Regions from separate parts of the Paenibacillus sp. FSL P2-0089 genome, predicted to be linked through region 1. Evidence: predicted binding sites of a transcription regulator. Region 1 holds the regulator's gene; each other region holds the start of a gene.

Region 1 (2,273 bases):
CCGAGCTTCTCCAGATGCGCGACCGGACGCAGGCCGTAGTCGGCCACGTTCTGTTCCACTTCATGGCGCGTCTCGGACATATGGGTGTGCATTGGCAGGTCCAGATCATGGGCAGCCTGCACAAACTTCATGAAAAACTCTGGAGGACAGGTGTACGGGGCGTGCGGTGAGAGCATGGACGTAATTCTGCCGTCAGCCTTGCCGTGCCAGTTACGGGCAAAAGCAATCGCCTCAGCGAGCTTCGCTTGCTGTACCTCTTCCGGGCACAGCCCAATTACGCCGCGCATTAACACCGCACGAATACCGGACTGCTCGGTCACTTCCGCTACCCGGTCCATATGATCATACATATCGAGGAAGGTGGTTGTGCCGCCCTTCAGCATCTCCAGCACGGACAACGAGGTTCCCCAATATACATCATCACCAGTGAATTTCTCTTCCATCGGCCACATCTTCTCCTGCAGCCAAGTCTGAAGCACCATATCGTCGCCGTACCCGCGCAGCAGTGACATTGCAGTATGACCATGGGTATTGACCAGACCAGGCATGAACAGCAGACGGCTGCCGTCTACGACCTGTGCGCCATCCTCCACTACCGGCTCAGCTTCACCTATGTAAGTAATCAAATCATTCTCCAGGGTCATGTACCCGCTCAGTACCGGCTTGTCACTGCCCGGAACCAGGAAGTGCCCATTCTTGATTATCGTGATCTTACTGCTCATCTTCAGCCTCATCCTTTCCATCATGCAGATAATAGGCCAAGCTCTGCAGATCTGTGGTGAAATCTGCGGCATGAATCCGGATATTGGCAGGCGTCTTGAGAATAACCGGTGCGAAGTTCAGAATCGCCTCGATACCGGAATCGACAAGAATATCAGCTACGTTCTGGGCTTCGCTGTCGGGCACGGTAATAATCCCGATCCGGATGCCCTGCGAGCGGATTGTACTGCTTAGCTCCTCCATCGGCTGCACAACCAGCGAGTTGATCTGCTGGCCCACCTTCGGCGGGTAGGCATCGAAGATGGCAGTAATCTTCATCGTATCCTTCAAGTAAGCGTTGTAGTTAGACAAGGCATGACCGAGATTACCGGCTCCAACCAGTGCAACATTAATTTGCTGGTCAAGCTTCAGGATATGGCGGATCTTCTCAATCAGATAAGATACATCATAGCCGATGCCTTTTCTGCCAAAATCACCGAAATAAGCCAAATCCTTGCGGATCTGGGCGGGATTCAGATCAAGCTTCTGGCCCAGCTCCTGAGAAGAGACTGTGGAGATTTCACGTTTTTGGAGATCGTTCAGGAAACGCAGGTACACTGGGAGCCTGCGCACGACGGCCTCCGATATTTTATCCGATTTCATGTATTCTCCTCCTTAAAAGTTTTGTTAGCCTACACTTCATTCCGTACAATTATAGCAACCGTGCCCCGCCGCCTGCCGGAGTGGCAGGACAGGCGGGAACGGATCTTCAGGATAATCATGACTTATTAATAATAGCAATAGCAGATGAATTAGGAAACCCCGCCGTCATCCAGCCATTCGGCAATTCTCGGGACCATCTGCTCGGTGAGCATATGCTCCATCTTGGGACCGGGGAGCGAGTACAGGAAGTACTTTCCGTAATGCGATTCAATGACTCTGGTATCGTACACAATTACGATGCCCCGGTCCTGCGCCGTGCGGACCAGCCGCCCGAAGCCCTGCTTGAAGCGGATGACAGCCTGCGGCACGGACAGCTTCATGAACGGATTCTTCTTCTGTGCCTGAAGCAGCTCTGACTTCGCTTCTGCCAGCGGGTGATTCGGCGGCTGGAACGGCAGTCTGACAATCGCCAGGCAGGTCAATGCTTCTCCCGGGATATCCACCCCTTCCCAGAAGCTGCTGGTACCCAGCAAGACCGAAGCCGGGCTGTCCTGGAAGCGGCGGATCAGCTTGCTCCGGCTGCCGCCTTCCACACCTTGTCCGAGCACCGCGATATCCTGTGAGGCAAGTGCCTCCTTCAGCGGTTCATACACCTGACGCAGCATCTTGTAGGAGGTGAACAGCACCAGCATCCGTCCCCGTGTAGTTACAGCTGTCTCGGCAAGGGAGTGCACGAGGGTGTCCACAAAGCGGGCATCCCCAATACTCCCCTTGACGCTCGGGAAGTCCCGGGGGATGACCAGGAGAGCCTGCTCACGATACTTGAATGGCGACGGAAGCAGTGCAGTCATCAGACGCCGCTGCTCTGCAGCCTCGCCAAGCCCCAGGTTATCAATCATGAACTGGAAGGA
Region 2 (2,273 bases), 3.0 Mb from region 1:
CGGTTGGCAGAATTTCAGCCAGATCTGCGTTCAGACGGCCATTCTCATCGAACAGTTCCTCAGGTCTGTAGCTGTTCAGCCATTCAAGCAATGCCGGAGCATGCTTCATGTTCTTCTGATCGACCGGAATCGGCACCTGGTGGGCACGGAAGGAGCCTTCGTTCGGCACGCCATCCCACGATTTCGGACCGGTCCAGCCTTTAGGGGAGCGGAAGACCAGCATCGGCCATACAGGGCGTGTAGTATCGTTATTTTCACGGGCATTCTTCTGGATGGCGGCAATTCTCTCTACGATTGTATCCAGCACCTTCGCCATTTCCGGGTGCATCAGATCCGGGTTCTCGCCTTCTACGAAGAATGCCTCCCAGCCGTTTCCGGCAAAATAGGCGGTTAATTCTTCTCTGCTCATCCGGGAGAGGATGGTCGGGTTGCTGATCTTGAAGCCGTTCAGATGCAGAATCGGCAATACAGCACCGTCTGTAATCGGGTTAATGAACCGGTTGGACAGCCAGGAAGCAGCCAGAGGACCGGTCTCTGCTTCGCCGTCACCTACAACTACAGCGGAGATCAGGTCAGGGTTATCCAGAATCGAACCCACGCTGTGCGACAGGGAGTAACCCAGCTCGCCGCCTTCATGAATCGATCCGGGTGTTTCAGGAGCTGCATGGGAGGCAACACCGCCAGGGAAGGAGAACTGCTTGAACAGCTTTTTCAGACCAGGGATGTCCTGAGTGATCTGCGGGTAGATTTCGGTGTAGGTTCCGTCAAGATAAGAGTTCGATACCATCACCTGACCGCCATGGCCCGGGCCTTCAATATAGAACATGTTGAGATCGTATTTAGTGATTACGCGGTTCAGGTGCGCATAGATAAAGTTCTGCCCAGGGATCGTGCCCCAGTGTCCGATCGGCTTCACTTTGACGTCTGCATACTTCAACGGTTCTCTTAACAACGGATTATCCTTCAAATAAAGCTGACCTACGGAGATGTAGTTCGTTGCACGCCAGTAAGCGTCAAGCTTTGCCAGATACGTTTTCGAGGAATAATCCACCTGTTCGATTGTTAATCCCATGTCTTCCACTCCCTAAATTTTTCTTTGTAAATTGAATGTATCACTTCTACATTTACATCATACATCGGCATTTCAGAAATTCAATCTTTTTAGAAATTAATACGGTCCAATATTGTGAAATTTTGAACATAGTATGAATTCCTCTGCAAATCACGCACAAAAAGATGTTTATTTTTATAATTATGGATTAATTTGTTATACTAAAAAAACACTGAAAAGACCGGGATTCCTCCCGGCCTGCTATACCTCAGTTATGCTATTTACACCGTCCATCCTCAATGCACAGATACGAACGTGTTAAACTTCAGATACTCATAATGGAAGCGCATATGCGAGAATTCGAACGGCGTGCCGTTATCCAGGAAGAAGATCCCCTCCATAATTCCTACGGGTTCATTCTCCTTCAGATGGAGCAGCTCCTGGTCATTCGGCATTGAAGGCTCGGCAAAAATAGACAAAAAGGACTTGGTCACCGCCAGATTGCGCGATTCCTCCAGATAATGAAAAATCGACCCTTCGATAATCGTCTGGTCGAGATTTTGCACAATTTTGATCGGAATATATCCCGTCTCAATCATGAAGGGCGCACCTTCAAACAGGCGCAGACGCACGATCTTATACACGAAATCATGGGGCATCAGGAACAAATCCCGCTGAAGCTCCTCCGTAGGCCGGATGACCTCGAAGCTCAGCACCTTGATCTCCGGCTTCTTGCCGTGCATCTGGAAGTTATCCGACACCCCCAGATTAGAGCCTTCGTAATTGAAGATCGAATCGTTCTTTATGTATAACGGATTGATGAAGGTGCCGGAGCCGCGTTTCTTGAAAATAATGCCCGAGCTCTCCATCTTCATCAGCGCACGCTTAATGGTACTGCGGCTAACCTGATACGCCTCGCTGAGACTGCGCTCATCCGGCAGCTTCATATCGGCGTACTGCCCGGCAAAGATCTTCGTTTTGAGGTCAGCAATAATCTGCTTGTAGACAAATTGGGTCATGGGATGCTCCTTCGCCGGATCTTTGCAGAACAAGTTCATTCAAGATTAAATATATCATAATTTAGATAGGGCAAAAAGGATGAATCCACGGATTCACCCTTTTTGACGCTTGTTATCCCAATCCCTATACCATTTGACAATCTCCCGGCTCGGTTTCTCCGCAACCTCTGCTTCCATGACCGTTTCCAGCAATACATACTGTC
Region 3 (2,273 bases), 1.7 Mb from region 1:
GATGAAGCTACAGTAGCGCAGGCGCTGGCTGTCCTGAAGGCAGCCTTGAACTGCACGGATGTAGAGCGGCAGGAGCGTGCGGCTGTGGCAATTTTGCAGTATGCGCGGTGAGTATGGATCGAGAATACGGCAGGATGATATAGACAAGGGTCTTTCGGCATAGTAGCCGGAAGACCCTTTTTATTAGATGAATTCAACAAACTCATTGACCGGCTTGCGATAACCACGCGGTCTGATCTTGTGCTGGTTATCCTTGCCGATCGTAATCAGCATCACCGGAACCATATGGTCGCCGAGACCGAGGGTAGCCTTCACAGCCTCCGGATCAAAGCCGATCATCGGGCAGGTATCCCAGCCCTTATCCTTGGCAATCAGCATGAACTGCATCGCCGACAGAGAAGCATTGCGGATCGCTTCATCCCGCTGGAAAGCATCGTTCCCGGTATAAGCATCGTTGATAGATTGAATGGTTTGCTCGTATGCATCCTCGCTCATCGCTCCCAGCAGTTTAAGTCCGCTATAGATTTCAGGAGCCTGCAGATAGGCATTCTTGTCACCCAGCACCACAATAACAGCCGATGCGGTGTGGATCTTGTATTGACCATACGCATCCTTGCGGATGGCTTCCTTCATGCCGGTATCGCTGATTACCTTATAATGTGCGTGCTGAAGATTATAAGCCGAGGGAGCCAGGCGGGCCAGGGAGAACATCTCTTCGAGCTCACTCTGCGGAATGGTAACACCTTCCACGAAATTATTAGCCGATCTGCGGGACTGCACCAATTCGGAAAAAGTACTCATAAGTCATTACCTCCATCTAATATGTATGCTGCTTAGTAATAATCAATTGCTGATATTAATTAATGAACTTACATTAAGTTACTTGCTTAAGATATCACGACTCTTTGTATACGTCAATGAGGAAAAACATAATAATTTGTAAATTTAACCTGATTAAACGACTGAGTTTGATAAAACCGATGAGGAAGTGATAATAATCACAAAAATAGGTTGCAAAGGTAAAAAGATTGTGACAATAATAACAAATAGAGTGTTATAATAGTCACATAGTTTCACCTGGATGTCATTGTGCAAGAATACGATTTGTAAAAGGAGACTTCGATATGTCAGAAACCGTTACCCAAACCCTGCCTGAACAAGAAATACCAGAAGCAGCTCTTCCCAGAGAGGATGTGCTGAAAGAGCTTTTGAAGCCGGAGGTGCAGCAATCTCTGATTCTTTTGGTAGAGCAGCTGCCGCAGATCACACAAATGGTCAGTGTATTGTCCAAATCACTAGATTTTGTGCAGTCAGTTGCCACGGATGAAGTACTTAAGAATGATACAGTTGGTGCGATCAAGGAAATGGCGGGTCCTGTGGTGGGCACTGCCAAGAATCTGGCGGCTACTGTCATTGAAGCGAAGGACCGCGCGGATGCAAGCAGCGAAACAGTCAGCCTGTTCGGCATGATGAAGATGATCAAGGACCCGCAGGTACAGAAGGCTCTCCGGTTCATGAATGCCTATCTGCAGGTCAGCGGTGAACGTCAATCGGGTAAATAAGCCCGTAATACTTAATGATGGAGGAATTATCATGTCAAAACATATAGTGATTCTAGGTGCAGGCTACGGCGGTCTGCTCAGTGCCTTAACCGTTCGTAAATATATGAGCAAAGCGGAAGCCAAAATTACGGTCGTCAATCAGTATCCGACACATCAGATTATTACGGAATTGCACCGGCTTGCAGCTGGCAGTGCGTCTGAACAGGCGGTTGCCATGCCGCTGGCGAAGCTGTTCGCCGGTAAAGATATTGATCTGAAAATCGCCAAGGTCAATTCGTTCTCCCCGGAGAACAAGCAGGTTATTCTCTCGGACGGCGTCATGCTGACCTATGATGCTCTCGTTGTCGGTCTGGGCAGCACCACCGCATACTTTGGTATTCCGGGACTTGAAGAATACAGCATGGTGCTGAAATCAGCAGCAGATGCGCTGCGGATCCGCCGTCATATTGAAGACCGGATTCGTGACTACTCCAAAACCCGCAACGCAGCAGATGCAACAATTCTGATCGGCGGCGGCGGACTGACTGGCGTAGAGCTAGTAGGCGAAATTGCCGATATTCTGCCTAAGCTGACGAAGCAATATGGAGTGAATCCTGCTGAGATCAAGCTTCTGCTCGTTGAAGCGGGTCCGAAGATTCTCCCTGTCCTGCCGGATCATCTGATTGAGCGCGCTACAGCCAGCCTGGAGAAGCGCGGGGTGCAATTCCTGAC

What was found. Region 1 encodes Rex, which represses fermentation and respiration genes when NADH is low (regulators of the CRP and FNR family bind a similar motif). Its sites were predicted from a motif close to TTGTGAAATATTTCACAA; they were not measured.
Region 2: the regulator Rex is predicted to act here: its motif matches at 1,185-1,202, upstream of NST69_RS32595 (phosphoketolase family protein).
Region 3: the regulator Rex is predicted to act here: its motif matches at 1,029-1,046, upstream of NST69_RS11590 (DUF1641 domain-containing protein).

The regions. Positions count from the first base shown of each region.
Region 1 covers NZ_CP152006.1:4,574,830-4,577,102, forward strand. The annotation lists gene NST69_RS19160 (amidohydrolase) at 1-722, opposite strand, end outside; gene NST69_RS19165 (redox-sensing transcriptional repressor Rex) at 712-1,362, opposite strand; gene dinG (ATP-dependent DNA helicase DinG) at 1,512-2,273, opposite strand, start outside.
Region 2 covers NZ_CP152006.1:7,605,893-7,608,165, reverse strand. The annotation lists gene NST69_RS32595 (phosphoketolase family protein) at 1-1,072, opposite strand, end outside; gene NST69_RS32590 (GntR family transcriptional regulator) at 1,348-2,070, opposite strand; gene NST69_RS32585 (response regulator) at 2,164-2,273, opposite strand, start outside.
Region 3 covers NZ_CP152006.1:2,860,861-2,863,133, forward strand. The annotation lists gene NST69_RS11580 (hypothetical protein) at 1-111, shown strand, start outside; gene NST69_RS11585 (nitroreductase family protein) at 184-801, opposite strand; gene NST69_RS11590 (DUF1641 domain-containing protein) at 1,125-1,562, shown strand; gene NST69_RS11595 (NAD(P)/FAD-dependent oxidoreductase) at 1,594-2,273, shown strand, end outside.